Regions from separate parts of the Propionispora hippei DSM 15287 genome, predicted to be linked through region 3. Evidence: riboswitches for the same ligand, from Rfam matches in the RefSeq annotation. Region 3 holds a riboswitch; each other region holds the start of a gene.
The links. A riboswitch is a leader RNA that binds a small molecule or an ion and turns the genes downstream of it on or off. The one in region 3 is predicted to bind cyclic di-GMP.
Positions count from the first base shown of each region.

Region 1: another riboswitch for cyclic di-GMP. It lies ahead of F3H20_RS00685 (hypothetical protein); the one in region 3 lies ahead of F3H20_RS08160 (tetratricopeptide repeat protein).
Region 2: another riboswitch for cyclic di-GMP. It lies ahead of F3H20_RS17130 (hypothetical protein); the one in region 3 lies ahead of F3H20_RS08160 (tetratricopeptide repeat protein).

Region 1 covers NZ_FQZD01000004.1:128,378-135,720, forward strand. Annotated here, with positions in the region: gene F3H20_RS00660 (hypothetical protein) at 1-62, shown strand, start outside; gene F3H20_RS00665 (hypothetical protein) at 109-1,452, opposite strand; gene F3H20_RS00670 (PilW family protein) at 1,479-1,964, opposite strand; gene F3H20_RS00675 (hypothetical protein) at 1,994-2,467, opposite strand; gene F3H20_RS00680 (prepilin-type N-terminal cleavage/methylation domain-containing protein) at 2,488-2,985, opposite strand; cyclic di-GMP riboswitch class II at 3,221-3,304, shown strand; gene F3H20_RS00685 (hypothetical protein) at 3,435-4,073, shown strand; gene F3H20_RS00690 (secretin N-terminal domain-containing protein) at 4,045-5,322, shown strand; gene F3H20_RS00695 (YqeG family HAD IIIA-type phosphatase) at 5,351-5,875, shown strand; gene aroE (shikimate dehydrogenase) at 5,903-6,751, shown strand; gene gspE (type II secretion system ATPase GspE) at 6,813-7,343, shown strand, end outside.
Region 2 covers NZ_FQZD01000043.1:15,947-23,289, forward strand. Annotated here, with positions in the region: gene F3H20_RS17115 (histidinol phosphate phosphatase) at 291-1,067, shown strand; gene F3H20_RS17120 (DUF1858 domain-containing protein) at 1,187-2,143, shown strand; gene F3H20_RS17125 (hypothetical protein) at 2,188-2,856, shown strand; cyclic di-GMP riboswitch class I at 3,135-3,219, shown strand; gene F3H20_RS17130 (hypothetical protein) at 3,273-3,509, shown strand; gene F3H20_RS17135 (hypothetical protein) at 3,789-4,457, shown strand; gene thiD (bifunctional hydroxymethylpyrimidine kinase/phosphomethylpyrimidine kinase) at 4,562-5,362, shown strand; gene thiE (thiamine phosphate synthase) at 5,359-5,985, shown strand; gene F3H20_RS17150 (DUF4870 domain-containing protein) at 6,124-6,474, opposite strand; gene F3H20_RS17155 (type III PLP-dependent enzyme) at 6,821-7,343, shown strand, end outside.
Region 3 covers NZ_FQZD01000011.1:113,831-121,173, forward strand. Annotated here, with positions in the region: gene F3H20_RS08145 (PTS transporter subunit EIIC) at 1-1,125, shown strand, start outside; gene F3H20_RS08150 (glycoside hydrolase family 68 protein) at 1,128-2,135, shown strand; gene F3H20_RS08155 (QueT transporter family protein) at 2,311-2,757, shown strand; cyclic di-GMP riboswitch class I at 2,858-2,943, shown strand; cyclic di-GMP riboswitch class I at 3,120-3,204, shown strand; gene F3H20_RS08160 (tetratricopeptide repeat protein) at 3,337-5,640, shown strand; gene pgaB (poly-beta-1,6-N-acetyl-D-glucosamine N-deacetylase PgaB) at 5,662-7,343, shown strand, end outside.

The DNA.
Region 1 (7,343 bases), on a different contig from region 3:
ACGGGGAAAAATTAAAGCTCTGCAAGGTGCAGAGCGACGTGGAAAGTGTTTTGGGAGAATAAGAAGGGGAATCATTCAACCGACAGTTGAATGATTCCCCTTTGAACGTTATGGCTTTTGTATTTCCCAGCTACGCAAAGAAATAGCTCCCGGAGCATTTTTTAGATTACTAAACTTAGCCTGAGCTTCCCAAACACGCAAGCCGGTTTGTCCATAGCCGGGATCTTTCGCAAAGTTGTATTTCGTAGACCGATCGACAAAACGCAGGATTTCTAAGCCGTCAATGTAGATGCGGTGAATATAGTTCTGACTGCCGTTAACTACTACTGGTTTAATGTCGATCGTCAAAATGTGGTCTTGATTAAGCATTTGGTTGCTGGAAGTATTATTGGCTTTTAGTTTATTAAGTTCCGCCATGACGGTACTCATCTGAACCGACATAATATCCTTTTTATAAGTTGTATCAGTACTTTCGTTATCCAGCGTAATGAAAGAGCCGGTTGCCGGGTTACTGGTGGTTTCATTTAGAATAAGCGTCGTAGTATTGGTCCAGGTAGTTTTATTCGTATTGGCCGTGTTCCAGCTGGCAGAAGCATTAGAGCTTTGCCAGGATTGGTTGCTATAGCCATCCGCCGTAGTACCCCCGATAATCTGCTCATTATACCAGGGATATTGCTGACTGGTAGCATCAGCCACTACCTTTTTTACTAAAATTTGATCAGGTGTTAGTCCAGGATCATATTGCAGTACATAGGCGGACATATCATTAGGCGTACCATTGGCAAGGTAGTAAATTCCATAACCCGTATCATTCGGGTGACTAGGATTAGTGCTGTTAAGATTGATTTTATAGTGGTAAGTAATACCCTTTGCGGCGTAATCAGCATCCCCGTTAAACAGAATCTGATAATAGTCACTGCTGCTTGGTGCCGTCGCGACTCCATTTATTGTATCAACAGTCCAAGGGGCATTATTGGAAGCATTTCCTCCCTGGACAAATTCCGTTAAGGAAACCATGGGAGAAACCAATAAATAAGCTTCTGTAATTGCTTTACTGTTGCCTGAGCGCCCGACAGAGGTAATTTTATAATAAGAATCGGTGTTTTTAACACCGGACGGCAAATTAGCAGTTATTCTTGTAAGACTTATGGTAAAAGTGGGAGAATTGCTGTCAGTACTATCTACGGAAATTGCGGAAGTGTTAAGTTTTGTTGTGTCCCAAATGTAATTTGTTGTGCTTGTATTTTGTACGGCATTCATCCAAGTATAACGTATGCCGGCTTCGGCCGCTGCTTTTGCCTTGATATTATCACCATAGCCAAAACCGGTAAGGCGGCTCAGACCGTTGGCAGAGAGCGACAGATAAGTGGTGGCCATTGCTGCCAGCAGTACCATGGTAGTAATAGCTATAAGTGACGCTGCACCTGTTTGATTGGTAAAAATCCGGCGCAAGGTAATTCCTCCTGTTCCATAGCGTGTTAGTTATTTAAAAGAAATACTGTGCGTGTTAACTGAGTGGTATGACTACCATCGGTGAGCGATAAGGTAATCGTTATGTTTTCCCCGTTAAGACCGGACTGAAAGCTGGCGCTGATGATTTGAACCAGACTGCCGTTCGTTAAGGGGTATTGAGTACCTGAGCCAATTTGGCGGCGGAGTTCATTATTGACTAATGAATACGTAATATTTCCGGCTATGTCGCTACGCTGAAATACCAAGGTGGCAGCAGTACTGTTATTTGCCGGAGTAAGAATTGTAGAGGCTGGAGCGATGTCTTTAGCCATTAGATCCAAGGCCCAGCGGCCTTCTTGCAGCATGTGATTGGTGGAGGTTCCATTGGCTATGGTTTTGGTAGTATTAGCAAAAAGAGGAACGATGGCTGCTAAAATAATTAGCATGACAGCCATTCCTATTAAAATTTCAGTTAAAAAGAAGCCCTGCTTGTTTTTATATCGTTTTATCATACTGAATGAAGCACCTCTATGCTAAATAATCAGGTTGAACTAGGTTGGTTATTGCGAATATAGTATTTAATAAGCGCTACTTGCTTTGTGTTATTACTCCAGGAAACTATGATTTTTACCTGGGCTAGACGGTTCCCGGCATTGGCAGCTGAACTAACTTTTCCATAGATAGAAACTGTTGCTCCCGGCAATGAAGAAAGTGAATTCCTTGCATTTGCCAAATCATTATAAACAACAGTATTCGAGCTGGAAATGTCAATGGCTTGGTAGCTGGTCACCGTAGAGGGGACCAGTGTGGCCCAGTTGGCGATACTTAAGCTTTGTAAAGCGTCTCCGTAACTAGCGGCAATTTGGTAAGCACGGGACTGTTCGCTGTTAACAGAGTAGGTTTTAACCCCCATAGTAACCAGGCTGACAATAGAAATTAGCGCAACACTGGTAATTAAAACACCGAACAGAGAATCCAGCAGCAAAAAACCTTTTTGATTTTCGATTATTTTCATATGATTACCCCAATATAATGTTATATTTCTTCTGTGCGGTAAGCGGGAGTGGAAGATGTATCAATGCGAATTCTTCCCGTCATGCGGGAAATAATAATTGTTTGTTTATTTTCAGTTTTAGGCAGTATGCTGCTTGTTAAAGTAACCATTGTAGCTGTATTAGTGGATAAATTACTCGGATTAAAGGCTAGTGTATTTCCATTTGACGAAGATAGTGTAATGCTGGAAGGTAAGGTCCGGGAGGAAAAGCCGGTGTTTGTCGACTGGTCGGTGATGATTTGATAAGAACCGGTAGCAAAAGTGATGTTAATGGCAGCGCTGGTGTCATCAATCGCTTTTTCCATAGATAACTGCTGCATCGTCCGGATGTCAGCGGCAAGTTGGCTGGTTGCCGTTGTTAAATCATTTTTGGCAATGCCATACCGGAGGTTTATCCCTGCAATCCCTGCCAGAATTCCTAAAATAGCAATAGCCACAAGCAATTCAATTAGAGCAAATCCCTTTTGTGAACGAAACAAACGATACCCTCCCTGCCTCCGGTAAATACGTGAACCTTGTTTTATTTCCATATCTACGTTTTATTTAATACTATCTATTTACATTTGACAATACTTTTTATGGAAATTTATTATACTTTATAGTTTTCAAAGTTATTTTTAATTATATCGACAAATTGTGGCAATTTTAGATGTTGACAAATGATCAAAAATGAATGATGATAATAATTGTGATAATTTGACGAGATCTATGCGTTTTTTACATGGAAGTGATGAATACTGGTTTGTATTTGGACGCTTGAACCAGTAGGAGCAGGTAGCGTAACCACCCATCTGAAATTTTCAGATGGTTTTCTTATTTTTATGGAGGATTTTATTGGGAGATTATCGAAGAAAAAAATGGCTTATTGAGTAATAATGGTAATTTGTTTAATTTTTTATTTTGCCAATAAAAGGCGGTGCGATCTTTATTGAATATAAAACAAGATATGTCTTCTTTATCGTCAAAAATCATTGCGACTCTTGCGATAGGTGTTATGGCACTTGCCCTATATTTAGTAGTTATCCCGGCTAATGAGGACAACCCTATTGCACCGACAGTCTCCAATGGCCAAAGTTCTAAAGTGGCAACGCAGAAAACAGCGGCAAAAGATTCTAATGAAACAAATGTAAGTTTTCCTGTTGTTGAGAAGCAGGGCACTGTTCGCAATCCTTTCGCTATTCCGCCGGAGTATATGGACAGCAAGGATAAGGGAACGGATAGTAAATTGCCGGTAACACAGCAACCGGTGCCGGATGCGGGGCAGGTGGCAGCCGGGATAAGTCCAGCAGCACTTGAATTACCTAAATTTAGTGTTACAGGTATAGTCAGCAGTGATGATGGGCAGCAACTGGCCGTCATTAATGATGGCAAGCACTCCAAGGCATACCGCCTGGGAGAACAGGTTGGTGCATATCAGGTAGAATCAATTATGTCAGACATGGTGGTGGTTTCTGGACCTGCCGGACAATTGACATTGCCGATCACTAATAATATAAAAACGGAAAAAAGCATGGCAAAAGAAAGGACAGGTAACGGGAATGATTCAACTCATAACGTGGCGCAATAAGCTAGTTGCTATAGTGGCAGTAGCCATACTTCAGATCTTTGTCATTTTGCCAGTAAGCTTTGCTAATCCGGAGTCGGTCAGTTTAAACTTTGTGCAGGAAGATATCCGGGTTGTGTTACATACGTTGTCATTGTTAAGTGGAGTCAATATGATCATTGATGAATCGGCAGCGAAGGAATCGCCAAATATTACAGTAAGATTGGACAATGTTTCATTGGATACCGCCATTGATTTAATAGCTCAAGCAAAGGGGCTGACCTATCATAAAGTAGATAATACAATTATTTTTGACCGGGCTGATGTGGCTGATTCGGCAGTTATTAAACTGCAGTATGTGACAGCGCAGGATATGAAGTCAACAATTGCTTCGGCGGCAGAAGGGTTAAAAGTGAAGCTGGATACTGATATTCCTTCTAATACTTTATTGGTCACCGGTTCATCGCTAGGTATTTCCCGGATAAAACAGATTGTCGATGAGTTGGATAAGCGACCGCAGCAGGTAGAACTGGAGGCTAAAGTGGTTGCTATCAGCAAGTCTGCCACTAAAGATTTAGGGGTGACCTGGAACTGGGATGAGACCCCCAAAACGTATGAGTACACGCCGGCAGGAACCAGTTATGATTCTACCACTGGTACAACAACAACTACTACCCAGCCTACAATTACTCGCCATACAAGCCTGGCCGATGGTTATCCGGGCATAATTCAATACGGAAGGGATCCGGACGGACATCCTTATGAATTTTATTATACGGCTAAAATCAATGCGCTTGTCAGCAATGGCAATGCTAAAATTTTATCGCAGCCCAAAGTTACGACAATTAACGGTAAACAAGCCCGCATACTTATAGGCGACAGGGTTCCGGTGCAGACTAATACGGTAGCTAATGGAACAACTTCCACTTCTACCACCTATGTGGATACCGGGATTAAGCTAACCTATACCCCCATTGTAGGCGCTGACGGACAGATTACCGCTAATGTAAAGACAGAAGTTAGTACGCCGCAATTGGTTTCTGATATCAAACAATATCAGATCACGACGCGGGAAGCGGAAACGAATGTACGAATGAAAGATGGGGAAACGATGGTGATTGGTGGTTTGATCGGCAGTCAGGAATCGAAGACATACACAAAAGTTCCCTTTTTGGGTGATCTGCCCATATTGGGAACACTGTTTAGAAGCGTCAGCAATTCTGGCAGCGAGTCGGAGATTGTTATATTCTTAACTGCCCATGTTGTTCAATAAAACTTAGTCGCTTGGTTAGGAGGCTCTGGTGAATTTTTCCGACAAACTTTTTTGCCCTGACTTGCGTGTAAAAACTCTTTTGGACATTTCCTGGGATGTATTTGTGAACAATGATCTTAAGGGATTGTTGCTGGATATAGATAACACCTTGCTTCCCTGGGGAGAAGGCCAGGTTCCTAATGATATTAGAACTTGGTTACAGGGGGCTAAGGAACAGGGGATGCATCTTTGCTTGGTTTCCAACAGCTATGAAAGACGAGTAGCTGAAATTGCCCGGAGTATTGATGTCAATTATGTGCATTGGGCGCGAAAACCGGCTAAATACGGTTTTCGCAAAGCCATCCGGGAAATGAACTTATTGCCGCAAAATGTTGCCGTTATTGGCGATCAAGTGTTCACTGACATCTGCGGCGGCAATCGTCTTGGCTGCTATACTATTTTAGTTGTTCCCTTGAGCAAAAGTGAATTTTTTACAACTAAATTGCTTCGTCTACTGGAGAGCCGATTGCTGTCCAGACTGGAAGAAAAAGGATTACTGACTAAATTAGATTAGATTAATTAATAGGATTGAGGAACTCATATGATAACAGGGAAAACTAAAAAGATTGGAATTATCGGTTGGCCGGTGGGCCATTCCCAGTCTCCAGCAATACAAAATGCCGCCTTTAAAGCGGCCGGGTTGGATTATGTGTATGTTCCACTGCCTGTTAAGCCGGACAAGATGGAAGCTGCGGTTGAGGGCTTGAAGGCGCTGGATTTTGCCGGAGCCAATGTTACCATACCACATAAAGTGAACATTATGCAGTACTTGGATAAACTTGATGAGAGCGCAACGAAAATCGGGGCGGTAAATACGATCGTCATCCGCGAGGGAGTTTGCACCGGTTATAATACTGATGGCGACGGCTTTATTAAAGCGCTGTTGACGAAGAGTGTAAACCCTTCGGGAAAAAAAGTAGTGATCCTGGGAGCAGGGGGAGCGGCCCGGGCTGTGGTTTGCGGCTTGTTGCAGCAAGCTGCGGCCTCAATCACAATATGTGCTCGTAATCAGGAAAAAGCGATGCAGTTTTTAAAACTTTTTTCTGATTCTGATAAAATTACTTTTTGCTTATGGCAAGAAGGAGCGGAGTTTAGCGAACAGCTAAGTGCTTGTGATATTCTTGTAAATTGTACTTCCCTGGGAATGTCGCCGAAGCTGGATACCCAACCTTTGGTTGATTGGCAGGCTATTTCTAAACCTATTGCGGTTTGTGATTTAGTATATAATCCATTAGAAACTGTTTTTCTAAAAACAGCGGCTGCTTTGGGGCATAAAATTGTTACCGGTGACGGTATGCTGATTGAACAGGGAGCGTTAGCCTTTTCGTTGTGGACAGGCTGTGAACCTCCTATACCTGTAATGTATCAAAGCTTTAAAATGCCGGACTGATAAAGGTCTATTGCTAGGTTAGTAATTTTTCATTCTGCTATGTAAGGCGGTGGTATGAGTTTTGATATCCAATCGGAAGAGACTGGGCGACTTGCTGGTGGAAACCGGGCTGATTACGCCGGAGCAATTGGCGAAAGCCTTGCAGGTGCAGCGTCAAACCAAGGAAAGAATTGGTAAGGTGATCTTAAGCTTAGGTTATATTACCGAAGAGAATATGATCGAAGTGCTGGAATTTCAGTTGGGTGTACCTCATATCGATCTGAGTAACCTTCATATACCGGCAGCGGTTGCCGGGCTGATACCGGTGCAGATGGCAGAAAAGTATAAAGTGATACCGGTAAACAAACAGGGGCGGAAATTAACGCTGGCCATGGTGGACCCGACCAATTTTTATGCGATTGATGATGTCCGCTTGTTTTCCGGTTGCGAAGTGCTGCCAACTATTGCCCGAGAGAGGGAGGTTTTGCGGGCGATCAGTAAAGCCTATGGTGTTAGTGAGTTGGTGGAAAAGGCAATTAACCGTCTACGGCCGGAAGAAACGCTGGAATTGGAACAAATCCAGACGGCGGATGATGCGCCAGTCATTGGAATT
Region 2 (7,343 bases), on a different contig from region 3:
AAAGCGTACAACCCTTAACCGGTTGGCGTTTTCCGTCATCTGACGATGACCATAGATAAACCATTTCTTTTACCAATCAAGAAGTAAGCCTTGGCGGCAGCCAAGGCTTATTTTGATTTTCCGGCGGCAACTGACTGCGACAGGGTTCAGGTAGAATTGCACACCGCTCTGTTACTGGCGATCGGGGGATGGTACAATATAAATATAACTGTAAGAAAAGTGACGCTAGAGAACCGCCGGCTAAGCAGCCTGTTGGCAGGACAAGATGGCGGCAGAAGGAGGCTGAAACAATGTTGATAGATACCCATATGCACACCCGTTATTCCACCGATTCGGAAATGACCCTGGCGGAGGCGATAGCACGCTCGCAGGAGCTAGGTATCGGTATTACGATTACCGATCATATGGATTTGAATTATCCCAATCCGGGGGAGTTTGTGTTTGACCTGGGAGAGTATTGCAGCGAGTATGGACCTTACCGGAGTGATAAGCTGCTGCTGGGCGTAGAGTTCGGCCTGCGTATGGATTGTTTGGAAGCGACGCGGGAGCTGGCGAAGAGCTATCCGCTGGACTATATGATCGGCTCGATTCATGTGATTAATGACATTGATTTATATTGGGAATCCTTTTATCGCGGTCATAGCAAGCAGGAGGTCTATTCTCTTTATTTTGCCACCATGCTGGAATGTGTCAAAGCTCACGATTTTATTCACAGCCTGGCCCATATCGATTACATTTCCCGCTATGCCCGGTTTGCCGATACCCATGTCTACTATGACGAATGTAAGGAAGTCATTGATCCGGTGCTGGCCGTGCTGGCTGAGCGCGGGCAGGCGCTGGAGATCAATACCAAGCGGGTGCTGACACCGGAGTATATGGCGCTGTTGCTGCCGGTTTACCGGCGGTTTGCCGAGCTGGGCGGCCGGCATGTGACCATTGGCTCCGATGCCCACCGGGCCAGTGAAATTGGCCGGGATATGAAGACCGCTTTTGACTTTGCCGATTCCTGCGGCTTAAGGCCGGTTTATTTCAAAACGGGAAAACCTGAATATTTGGCGCGTGATTAGGGCTTGGTTACCGGATTCATTTATCGGGTATGATACATATCACATGGCTGGTTGATGCAGATCACATTTTTTAGATAAAGAAGCTGGTATGATAAGAGCAGATACAGGAGGATGATACTATGTTGCCAACAGGTGCGAACCTACAGAAAATATGGAACGGAAAGAAAACCTATGCTGTTACGCCGCATATTCCCGGCGGCTTTGTAAAAGCCGATGCTTTACGCAAATATGCCGATGTAGCGGAAAAATACGGTGCCACTCTGAAATTGACCTCGGCGCAGCGTATCATGATTACCGGGTTAAAGGCCGAGGAGGCGGAGCAGGTTTGGGCCGAGCTGGAAATGCAGCCGGCAATCGGCTTTGCCAATTGCGTGCGCAGTATAAAAATATGTCCGGGCATCGCTTTTTGCAAGCGGGGCAAGCAGGACAGCATCAAGCTGGGTCTTGAACTGGATAAACGGTATCACAAGAAGGAAATGCCCTCCCGCATGAAAATGGGAGTGGCCGGCTGTCCCAACTCCTGTGCCGAAGTGCATGTAAAGGACGTCGGATTGCTGGCAACTGATGCAGGCTGGAATGTATATGTGGGCGGCAGTGCCGGCTCGCATCCCCGTCTGGCCGATCTGCTGATTGAGGACCTGACGGCGGAGGAAGCGCTGCACATAGTGGACATTATTGTACGGTATTATCAAAAGAATGCCGATATTGAACGGGTCGGACAATTTATTGACCGGATTGGCTTAAAAAAATTCAAGGCCGATGTGCTGGCCGAATTCTACAAGGGCGTCAGCGAAACCACCGAACCGCTGGTCAGCCAGTCGGCTGCCGGGGAAAAAATCATTCCTGTGGCGGGCGGCCTGACCGAAGGAACGCTGGTGCTGGGTGACAAGATCACCGCCGACAGCGTGATCAGTGACATTATCCGGGTATATCCGCAAACGGTACCTGTCTTCCGCTCGTTTGGCATGGGCTGTCTGGGCTGTCCGTCCTCGACGGGGGAAGCGGTCCAGAAGGCGGCGGAAATACATGGGATCAAGGTGGATGAAATTCTGGCGGCACTGAACAAGGTTATATAGGCTTTTTTTACTACATTTCTTATCTTATGGCAGGAGGAATACAGATGAGTGCATTTTTAGGACATATTCACTATTGGCTATACAATAAGATCCGCTTGGTGATCAAACGGGAAGAACTGGTCTTTGCCAAAGCCCAGGAATGCTGCGGCGATACGGCGGAAGAACTGCGGGACCAGGTGTGGCAGACCTACGGGCAGCCACTGCCTGATGCCGATCTGGGTGATTTGATTGAGCACGGTAATATCCATGGCTGGCTGCAGCGGCAGATCAACCTGGCCGAGTCGAGAGAAGCGGCTTTGATTAAGGAATTGCTTGAGATTTGCGGCGGTGACGCCGAAGCGGCGATTTTCCGGGCTTTTGCCGAACATGGCGAGGGCTGCGGCCGTCATGCCGCCGAACAAAATAAATATGAAACCGACCGGGCTGACGGCATCTATCAGGCGCTGAATGATTACCTGCTGAACGGCATGCCCTGTGATCAGGCCGATGTCATGGTGGCTAACAGCGCTGATCAGGTCATCTGGAAGAGCGGCACCTGCCTGCAGGAACCCAACTGGAAACGGGTTGGTATCAGTGCTAAACCCATGAAAAAGTTATATCAGGAGTGGACACAAAATTTCGTCCGGGCAATCAATCCGGCCATGGAATACAGCCAGACTGCCGACACCGCTCAGGGCGAAGCCGTTAACCGGCACGAGATTAAACGGGTTTGATAAGCGATCTGAAGTCTAGGATATCGCTGAAGCGGAAAAACAGCCACCAGGCTGTTTTTTTGTATGATTATTTGGCAGTCTGCTGGACGTGCACAAAATAATTCCGATGATTCCTTCCAAGACACGGATAAAACGAGTATAATAAAACATAGAAAGAGTAGATAATTGGCAAAGAAAAAGTCTTTTTGTCGAATTATCGGCAGTAGGACTGAAGCGCTACCTTTTTTAGTTATTTTAGACAGTGTCCCAAAGCAAGAAGTTATGAATTGATCATATAGATAACCTTTTAGCAAACCTTCTTAAAGGAAGGGACGCAAAGCCATGGGTCTAAGGATGTAAATCTATGATAGCCAGGTTGCATAAAGCACCGGCTATTTTTTATTTTTTATCAGCCGCGAGGGAAGCTTGTTCCCCATATGGATAAGGAGATGGAGACATTGGCTGTAGGAAAATGTTCTTGTGGCAGCAAGCAGTATGAAGAGGTTGATATAACGCCGGCGGGAGCTCAGAAGAAGCGATCCTTTACCCGTTGCAAGCGCTGCGGCTTAGTTGTGGCGGGACAGGGAAACTGGCCGGAGGAAGAAGAGACGGGGCTGGTAAGCCATTGGGTAAGAGTCTTGCGGGAAAGTATGGGCTCCATCCTGCGGGCATAATCGCCCGAATTTGGGCAAGGGGACGGTTCGGGCGATTCTCATGAGCCGTTGCCGGAATCAGCGATTATGGCAGCCTTGCAACCGTCAGGCAGGGCCTTAGCTTAGCAGGAAAACGGCAGCAAACAGGGAACTATTACTAGTGGCCAATAAGCTGGGTCATTTCGTTAATTTAATAATACACCCAAACAAACGGATACTTCGTCTGCCTGTTTATGCCGGACTTTCCCGGTCTGGCTGAGGTGGGGTTTAGGAAAACCAAAGGAGATGGATAGCTTGGATATGCCTGCGATAATACAGGATGCGTTCAGCAGCGGCTTCTCGCTGCCGTCGGCGGCCAGCGCGGTGCCGGACATGACGCAGACAGTTGCTACAATAAAGGAAGTATGGGATGCCCAAACTTTTTCCGACATGGTCAACGGACAGGTCCATGTGCCTGATGATGTAATCAATCAGGCGCTGGCATCGATGCTGGAGCCCGGCGGACCGGTTACAGAAATGAAGGTTACGTCGCTAAAAAATCACCAGCTTAGAATTGAAGCGAAGACGGTCAAGGAAGGGCGGGTCGTGCTGGTCTGCACGGTGGAGCAATTAGTACATAATCAGGATCAATCGCTGCTAACACTGAAGGTAACTGATAAAAAGCTGCCGGACAAGCCCTTCGTGTCGTGGATTTTTTCACGGGTCAGTCTGGCCATGGTGAGCAAGGTTGTGGGACACCTGGATCCCTCCTACGGGTTAGATGTCAATATTCATGGGAATACTGTCACCATTGATTTTCGCCAGGCGCTGTACAATTCGCGGCTGGGCAATTTGGAGCTGTTCGGTTACCGGCCGGTGGATTATCTCACCGTGTATTCGCTTACGCCGCAGGACGGCTTTTCTGATATCAGCACTAACCTAGCGTTGCCGGAGCAGATAAAAACAATGATTAAAAATGTTTGGTTGTAGGGTGTGCTTTTAAATGAACGGAAGGAGCTAGGGCACAAAAAGCGCTGCCAGGGTTGCTTCGGATAGTGTTAAAACCACACCTTAAGACGGGAGGACAATCTGGTATGAAAAAAGTATTAACCATCGCCGGCTCGGATAGCAGCGGCGGCGCCGGCATCCAGGCTGACTTAAAAGCCTTTTCCGCCCAGGGCGTGTTCGGTATGAGTGTTATTACCGCCGTAACGGCGCAAAATACGCAGGGCGTACTGGCGGTGCAGGACATTGAGCCGGAAATCATCGCCAAGCAGATCGAAGCGATTTTTGAAGATATTGAGGTGGATGCCGTTAAAATAGGCATGGTTTCCCGGCCTGTGACCATCCATACCATTGCCGCCAAGCTGCGCCAGTACCAGGCGGTTAATGTGGTACTCGATCCGGTCATGGTGTCCAAAAGCGGCTATCATTTGCTGCAACCGGAAGCCCAAGCGGCCTTGGTGCAGGAATTGCTGCCTCTGGCGGCACTGGTTACACCCAACATTCCCGAGGCGGAAGTGATTGCCGGGATGAGCATTCATAATCTGACGGATATGGAAGAAGCCGCCCGGCGGATACACCGGCTGGGGGCGGCCTGCGTTCTGGTGAAGGGCGGGCATTTGCCGGATGACGCCACCGATATTCTGTATGACGGCAGCCGTTTTGAATATTTGGCGGCCAAACGGATTGCCACCAAGAATACTCATGGCACCGGTTGTACCTTGTCTTCAGCGATTGCAGCCAATATGGGCAAGGGCTGCGCGGTGACCGAAGCGGTGAAACGGGCCAAGGAGTATATTACTATTGCGATCGAACATTCGCTGGCTATTGGCAAAGGGGTAGGGCCAACCCATCATTTTTACGAGTTATATCGGAAGGCGGGGCTGGAATGAAAGACATTGACTATTCTTTGTATCTGGTGACTGACCGCCGGCTGGTCGGCGGGAAGGATTTTTACCAAAGCCTGGGAGAGGCCCTGGCCGGTGGGGTAACGTTGCTGCAGCTTAGGGAAAAGGAAGCCTCGTCGGCCGAATTCTATCGGATTGCGCTTAAGGTCAAGGAAATTTGCGGCCGTTACGACGTGCCGCTCATTATCAATGACCGGCTTGATATTGCCCTGGCCGTTGATGCCGACGGACTGCACATTGGGCAGCAGGATTTACCGCTGTCTGTGGCCAGAGGGCTGCTTGGCCGGGACAAGCTCATTGGCGTGTCGGCGACTACGCTGGCTGAGGCGCAACTGGCCGAAGCAGATGGCGCCGATTATCTGGGGATCGGGGCCATGTACCCGACAGGCACCAAATCGGATGCCCGGGCGGTGAGTCTGTCAGAACTGACCGCTATCCGGAAAAATGTAGCCATTCCGGTTGTAGCGATCGGCGGGATCGGAACGGCCAATGTGACGGAAGTCATGGGGACCGGCATTGCCGGCGTTTCGGTTGTTTCAGCCATATTGGCCCAGGACGATGTCCGTGCGGCAGCGCAGCACCTGCGTCAATTGATCATAACGGCATAATAACAAAACGGCTGTTACGCTATTCTTAGCGTAACAGCCGTTTTAGTTCTACTGGGGCAATGCCCAAAGAACAGCAAGCTATTTCCCCTATATGCAGGCTGTGTGAATAAAAGCATTTTGCGACAGCCTTCTTTGGGACTACAGTTTGTTGACAAAGCGCTGAATTAAGGGATACTCATACAACTGTCCGTCAACTGCCCGGACTGCGGCGATAACCGAGGTGACAAGCAGCAGCAGCCAGAAAATGGCCAGGACGGGCACCAGTAGAAAACCGATCAGCAAAGTGCATAATAAGCCGGTAATTGCTGAAAATACCAGAATAACCAAGTGAGCAACCAGAGCTTGTTTGGCATGTTCGTAAACAAAGTAATCCTCTCGTTTAAGCAGAAAGATCACCAGGGGAGCGACGATAAAACCCAGGCCGCCAAGCAGGTAGGCCAGATGGGCTAATACAGCCAGCAGTTTTTGTTCGCCGGTAATGTCGTTCATCGGAAAATACCTCCTAATTAGTTCCTATTTGAAAGAGTAACCAAGAATGGCGCAAAAAGCGCTCTCAGGGAACGCTGCGGATCGTTTAAAAACATGCTCTGGGCAGAACTGTTTACTATATAGTATGGCAAATTAGCCGCCGGTTGTATAGTAGTCTGTACGAAAAAGGCAATGCCGTGAGAACCCAGCGGCGGCGCGGCGACAAGGACTGCATATTTAATGAGTCTGCTGCATAAATAATTATTTTCATTTTTGCTTAATTTATTATTGCACTTTCACCTGATTATGATAAAATCATATCGTTGCGTTTTAGCGCGTCGTACAATACGAAAGGTAGGAGAGGATAATGGAAAAAACATTCAAATTGTCCCAGACGGCAGTGGAAAGGCTGGCGGAGAATTATGGGACGCCGCTTTTAATTTTGTCGTCAGAGCAGATTAAGCGAAATTACAATATGCTGGCAGAATATCTGCCGGGAGTGCATCTTTATTATGCAGTTAAATCAAATCCTAATGAGACTATTGTCCGGACACTGGCAGAGCTAGGCTCCTGCTTCGATGTGGCTTCAGATGGCGAGATGCAGGCGCTGACCGCCATGGGTATTGAACCGCATCGCATGGTTTATGCGAATCCTGTTAAGACGGCAGGCGGACTGGCCACGGCCAGATGTACCGGTATAAATAAATTTACCTTTGACAGTGAAAGTGAAATTGGCAAGATGGCCAAGGCTGTGCCGGGCGGTTCGGTACTGCTCCGGGTACGGGTGGACAACCCCAAGGCGTTGGTCGATCTGAATAAAAAATTTGGCGCCCATCCTGACGATGCCCTGCGGTTGCTGCGGCTAGCCCGTGAGCAGGGACTGGATGTGG
Region 3 (7,343 bases):
TTGGGAAATCAGGCAGACCAGGCTGCCGATATTCGACCGGTTGGCCTGCCTGGGTACATGAAGCGGCTTGCCAATGTGTTTTTGCCGTTAATTCCCGTATTGGTAGGCAGCGGCATGCTGATGGGAATTAACTCCCTGCTGCAACGGCTTGGTGTAGTCAGTGTAGATAATCAGGTTTCGCAATTATTACAGCTTTTTGCCAGTTCGGTCTTTGTATTTTTACCTGTGCTGGTTGGTGTGACCGCGGCGCGGGAGTTTGGCGGGACACCGCTCTTGGGCGGTGCGGCGGCAGGGTTGTTAATGCACTCGTCGCTTGAACAACTGCATTCTTTAGCAGTCGGTGGGATTTCACCGTCGCTGCAGCGCGGCGCCGGCGGCGTGATAGCGGCTCTTTTGGTGGTTTGGTTTATGAGTCTTGTGGAAGGAATCCTCCGCCGCAAGGTCCCCCAGGCATTGGCGTTGATATTGACGCCAATGCTGACACTGGTTGTCACCGGTTTTGCCACGATTTTCATTTTACAGCCCTTGGGGGCGGCGATATCGGACAGTGTGATCAGCGTGGTTCTGTTTGCCATACATCAGGGCGGTTTTTTTACAGGTATGATGCTGGGGGCGGTATATTCCACCATTGTTACCACGGGAATGCACCAGGGACTTAATCCGCTTTATCTGGATATGCTGTCCAAGACAGGGGTTAATATGCTGCTGCCCATATTTGCCATGGCAGACACGGCACAGGCCGGCGCTGCCTTGGCTGTGTATTTTAAAACCGCTGACCGCCAGCTAAAACGGGTGATTGTCAACGCTCTTCCCGTATGCCTGTTAGGTATTACCGAACCTATCATGTTTGCCGTAAATCTTCCGTTAGTAAGGCCGTTTGCGGCTGCCGCTATTGGCGGCGCCTTAGGGGGCGGCTTCATTGCCATGATGCAGGTGAAGGCCATTAGTCTGGGCTTGTCGGCCCTGTCGCTACTGGCGATCATTCAGGAGGGTGATGTACTTTTATATGCTGCCGGCTTTATGATCGCTTTTGTCAGTGCGTTTAGTGCCGCCTGGATTTTAGGGATTCCCGATGGCCAAGCTGATCGGGAAAGAAAATTTTTGTCAGGGAAAGAGGATTCGTGAAGATGAATAAAACATATGCCCCTTGCGGGTATTTCTTATGGGATTTTTGGCTTTTTGCCGAAGCCGGCAAGTATCATCTGTACCATTTGCAGGCTCCCCTAAAACAGGATGCCCATTCGCGGCATAGCGCGGCCAGCGTCGGTTATGCCGTATCGGAAAACCTGAGGGATTGGCAGCCCCGGGGAACCGTGCTGGAGGCCAGTGAAAATCCGGCTGATTGGGACAGCGTGTCCATTTGGACCGGGTGCACAATAAAAAAAGACGGCCGTTACTATATGTTTTACACCTCCCGCTGCCGTCAGGAAGTATTGGAAAACGGGTATATGGGTCATACGCAGCGCATCGGGGTGGCTTGGTCAGAGGATTTGAAGCTGTGGCATAAGTATGAGTATAATCCGGTCTTGTCGGTCGGCGGCAGCGAGTATTATGAAAATCAGGCGGAGGCCTACAATCGCCACGAAGGCTGCCGGGACCCCTTTGTTATTTTAGACGAAACGGGCGGCACCTACTATATGTTTTTTACGGCAAGGGACAAGCGGGGTGAACCGCGCAGCCGTGGCTGCATCGGCCGGGCCAGGTCAAAGGATTTACTGAATTGGGAGCTGCTCCCGCCGGCCGCTTCCCCTCATACTTTTGTCGATATGGAGGTCCCCACGCTGCACCGGCACCAGGGTAAATGGTATTTATTGTTTGCCGTGAAAAAAGATTGGTACAGTCCGGCCCATCAGCAGGCTATTTTACCTGCAAAGCCGCAGACCGGTGAACTCTACCTCGTTGCCGACCGTCTGGACGGTCAGTTTGAGCCAATGGCTACGGACAATGTGATTAGTGGGACGGCGGATGGACTTTATACGGGACGGATTGTAAAAGACACGAAGGAACAAGATGTGTTCTTAGCCTGGGGCGTTGGTCCCGATGAAGGCTTTGCCGCGACCGAGGCTTCATACCGTCTGTCGCTTCCCAGACGGGTTCTATACGATGAACAAGGCAAAATGATGTTGGAAAAGTAGTCGGGTAGTTGGGGTGCTGCCGCTATGGATAACAAGGAGATTTCGCTGGTACTGCCGGCAAATTTTCCTTGTTTTTTAGTTCGGCAGACAGGATGCGGGACTGTGACAGAAGGACTATAGCCGAATTGGTCGAATAGGAGAGTGAAATATTTTATTTGTATGAGAAAGGATTAGTATGAATCAGAAAAAATTAATGAAGGCGGCGGTGATTGCCGCCATTTATGTAGTACTTTCGGTGGTATTTCAGCCTATTTCCTATGGTGTCATCCAATTCCGGATTGCCGAGGCGCTTACCGTGCTACCTATTTTGTATGGGGAAGCGGTGTGGGGGCTGTTTGTCGGCTGCCTGCTGGCTAATATGATTGGCGGCGCCGGAGTCATGGATGTGGTCTTTGGCAGTCTGGCCACACTGGCAGCAGCCTGGCTGACACGGCGCTTTAAAGAAAGCAAGGCCGCCTATATCTTCCCGGTGATCATTAATGCCGTCGTGGTCGGTGCTTATTTGGCTTATCTGTTTGACATGCCTTATTGGTCGGTGTTTGGCTCTGTCTTTATCGGTGAGGCCGTGGTCATTGGAACACTGGGGGTAATTTTGATTAAAGCCGCCCAAAGGATTCAGTAATTTGCCGTTGATGAATCGAGCTAGTTAGACTATAGTTGAATAAATGAAAAATATTTGCTATATTTGTGCAGTAAATGGATAGCATCGGCTGGCAAGAGCTAGCGGAATTGGGCAAACTTGTCAAAAATACAGGGAACCAAAGCCAGGGGTCTAAAACATTTTTGTTATGAAAGCCGGGTTGCAAAGTACGAAAGCTTTGTAATCCGGCTTTTTTTGTCTGTTGCAGTAAATGTTTGTCAATGGAAGAATAAAAATCCTGTTGACATAAATCGGAACACTTGTTAGAATGACTAATGTATTTATCTTGAATAAATGGGCTTTCATAGGAATTTAACCTGTTTAATACATATTGATAATGGTATATATATAGCGGGCAAACTTGTCGAAAGGCGGGGACGCAAAGCTCAGGGTCTAAAACATTTTTGTTATGACAGCCGGGTTGCAAAGTGTCAAGAACTTTGTAATTCGGTTGTTTTTTGTTTTTGAAGGTGCATTTTGCCGGTGCCAGGTGGGCGGGATGGGAAACACGCACTTCGATCGTGAAAGCGAAAGATAAAAGCTATTGTTAGGGGAGTGTACATGAGGATCAAGCAAGTATTGGCATTACTTACTTTAGTGTTTTTTTTGGGAAGTGCGGTGTGTTATACATCTGTTATGGCAAAAGAGGAACCGCTACCGGACACGCTTGGGCAATCAACTGAAATGTCCTACCAGAACCGGGATGCGGCACGGGAATATGCGGTTACTTTAGCAAGGGGCGGAGAGTATCGGCCGGCTTTGGCGATACTGGAAAATTTAATGGTTGACCATGAGACGGAAGCGGATATTGTATTCGATTATACCGTCGTTGCAGTTTGGGCCGGAGAATATACAAAAGCGGTTCAGTTGTATGAGGAACGAATAAAGTCGTTCCCGGCCGTACCTGATTATGTGAGAATCAACGTGGCTCAGGCGTATTTCAAGACCGGCCATTTTAACGACGCCTGGCAGCTATATCATCAATCGGCTATGACAGGAAATAGGAAGGCTCGGTTGTGGGAAGCGGAAAGTCTGGTACATACGGGGAGTTTTGATGAAGCGGAGCGTATTTATTCGATCCTGCTGGAAGAACAACCTGACAACTTAGCTGCTTACAGTGGCAAGGCTAATATATTACTGGCACGCGGTGATGCAGACGGGGCGGCTAAGTTAATAGAAACTGCCCTAGCTTCTGTCGATGGATGGAATGACCCGGCATTAAAAGCTTCTCTGCTAACGTTGCGTGGCGAGATGGCGGCTCAATTTATTAGACATGATGCGTACCGGCAGGCTATTGTACTGTTACGGCCTACAATCCGTGATAAAAGTGCGACGGTTCAGATGCAATGTGACTACGTGCTGGCATTGTTTTTGTACGGTGATTATACAACTGCAGTTAAAGAAGGGACGCAGCTATGGCCCAATTACCGGGAGATTCCTGCCTATGGACGGCGCGCGCTGGCGGACTCTTATTTGCGGCTCTATCTGCCCCAACAGGCCATAGGTATTTATTGCAGCATTTTAGAGCAGGGGGAAAGCTTACCCAGCGATAGGCACAGCCTGGCTTATGCGTACATGCTGACAGGCTCTAAGGAAAAACAGGCGATGGTATTGTATCGGGAACTTATCAATATGGCTGCAGAACAGGCTATGGTCATTACCGGGGATGCCGATTCATTTTTTGCAATGGGACGGTACGAGGCGGGGAAAAAGCTGTACCAGGCCATAATCCATACCTATCCCGATTATGCGGCGTTTCGCCAGCAGTTTGCTGCGGTACTTTATCGCCAGGGGCTGATCAGAGAAGCTTACGAACAATATCTGTCGTTGGCTGCTTTGCCGGGGACACAACCTGCCGCCAATAGCGGGATTGTTAATACGGCTGTGCCGGGAGGCGATTATTATTCTGCCAGGCAGGCCGTGACAGGTTTGGACAGGTATAGTGCGAATCCAATGACGGCTCAGGCGCTGAGGACCTTTGAAGAACGCTGGCAGGGCAGCCTGGCTGTTAACGCTACCGGCAGCAGAGATTATAAAGGAAATAAGGATCATCGCCTACAATTGACCGGCGAACAGCGGGTGACAGACCGGGTGGACATATTGGCAGGAATCGGCAGTACATGGATTTCTGACGGCCAGGGAGAAACCGTATTAAGAACAAACTCTGTTGGCGGACGATACACCGACATGAAACATATGGTACAGTTGTGGCTGGATCAGGGTCGTACTCACGGCAGGCTGGATGGGTATCACCTGACCACGAGTCGCTATTTTGGTGAACAAAGCAGAGTTGATTTTAGTATAAACCGCACACCGGTAATGGATGCAGAGGCACTGCCCAGTCATATGATGGCGACAGAGTATCAACTGGCGTATAACCGGCAAATTGGACTTAAAGACAATCTGTCTGTCATGATGGCAGCCGCAAATTATTCGGACCGCAACCGGCGGCACGATATAAACCTGGACTGGGACCATGTGATGGTTGATACCGGAGCAAAACAACTGTCTTGGTTTGGTTATGCCGACAGAACAGGCTTTAAAAAACAGATGATTGATGGGGTGGAGCCGGTTTACGAAAGTCCCCGTTGCCGGGAAGCCTATGGTCTTGGCCTTCGTCAGCGCTGGAATTTTACCAAGCATTATTGGGAAACTTCCTTTGAGATAGGAGTAGGGCGTGATCGGCCGGAGCCGATGGATACCAGTACTTCGCTTCGGACCGAGTATGGTTATCATATTTCCCGTAATCAGGCACTTACTGTTAGTGTAGAATATGGATTGCGTACCGGTTATTCAACCGGTACAGGCGGAAAACCGCAGTTTTCTGACCGCCAATACAATGTGAGCTACCAGCTTTCCTGGTAGGCAGGGGGAGTTATGGCTATTATGAACAAAAAAATTACTGGTGTCCTTGTTTTTTGCATGCTAATTCTGTTGATTTGCCCTCCTTCCCTGGCTAATGCCAAGGCGGTTCTTGTATTGTGTTATCATAATGTAACCGACCAACCGGGGCAGGATATATATGCTGTAACACCGGCAAATTTAAAAAGTCATTTGACGTATTTAAAAGAACAGGGGTATACGCCGATCTCACTTAAAGAATATATTGCCGCCAGCCAAACCGGTGCCGCATTACCGGATAAACCGGTGCTGCTCACGTTTGATGACGGGTATCAGTCGGTGTATACCAAGGTGTTTCCATTACTGAAAGAATATCGTTATCCCGGAATGATAGCCATTGTTACTTCCTGGCTGGATTATGCGCCGGCTGAACTCGGACCGCTGGTAACCTGGCAGCAAATAAGGGAAATGGAGGGTTCCGGCTTAATCGACGTAGCCTCTCACTCCCATGACATGCATCGTTTTACTGTGATTACCCCTCAGGGTGATCGTGGCCCGTTATTAAGCAGGCTGCAATATAAAAACGGCCGGTATGAGACGGTTGACGAGCAGCGTGAGCGGGTAAGGCGGGATTTACATGAATCCCAGGCTGCTTTTAACAAGGAATTGGGTCATACGGTGCAAGCCGTGGTCTGGCCTTATGGCGCCTATACGCCATCTGCCGTCACAGATGCACTGCAAGAGGGCTTTGAAGCCTGTTTTGCCTTAAATGATGGAGTAAACCCTCCGGGAAAGCAGGCCCTGCAGGCAGCTAACCGCCTGATTATAACAGGTAATCCGTCGAAAGAGCATTTTGCCAGTTTACTCAAGGTCAATAGTGAAAATACCAAGATCCCGGTTAAAGCAATACAACTGGACCTGGATATGATTTACGACCCCGGCAGCGCAGTTCAAACAGAAGCAAATCTGAATCTGGCAATAGAACGGATTCGCAGCTCAGGAGCAAATACCATTTATTTGCAGTCGTTTAGTGATGAGGACGGATCGGGTAATATCAAGAGTGTCTATTTTTATACGAAAGAGGCACCGGTCAAGGCTGACTTATTTTCTCACGTAATTGGCCGGTTGCGGGAAGAGGGAAGGTTCAGTATTTATGCGTGGTTTCCCACTTTGGCGGCTCAATGGCTGCTGGAGGAATCGCCGCAAGATGCCGTTGCAGCCTATGATGAAAAAAACAAGGGCTGGTATCGGCGGGCGACTCCTTTTAGCTCCCGGGTGAGCGACCGGCTAAGTTCCCTGGTTGCCGATTTGGCAGCTTATAATGATATCGATGGCATTTTGTTTCAGGATGATGTATATTTAAATGATTTTGAGGATTTTTCACCTGCTGCGGGCTGGGCATTCAAAGAACAGACTGACTTTGAACTGACGCCGCAATTGCTCAAGGAAAGACCGGAGCTAAATGAGCGCTGGATTCGTTTGAAAACGGATACACTAACCGGACTGACTGTGAGGCTTTGGGAAACAGCCGGAAGTTACCGTCCTAACCTTGGCAGTGCCCGCAATATATATCCCATTGTGATCACCAATCCGGCAGCCGAAGAATGGCTGGGCCAGAATTACGAACAATATCTTAGGACATATACCTATACGGTAATTATGGCCTATCCTTATTTGGAAAAGGCTTATCAAAATCCGAACGGCTGGCTGGAAAATCTGGCGTCGGC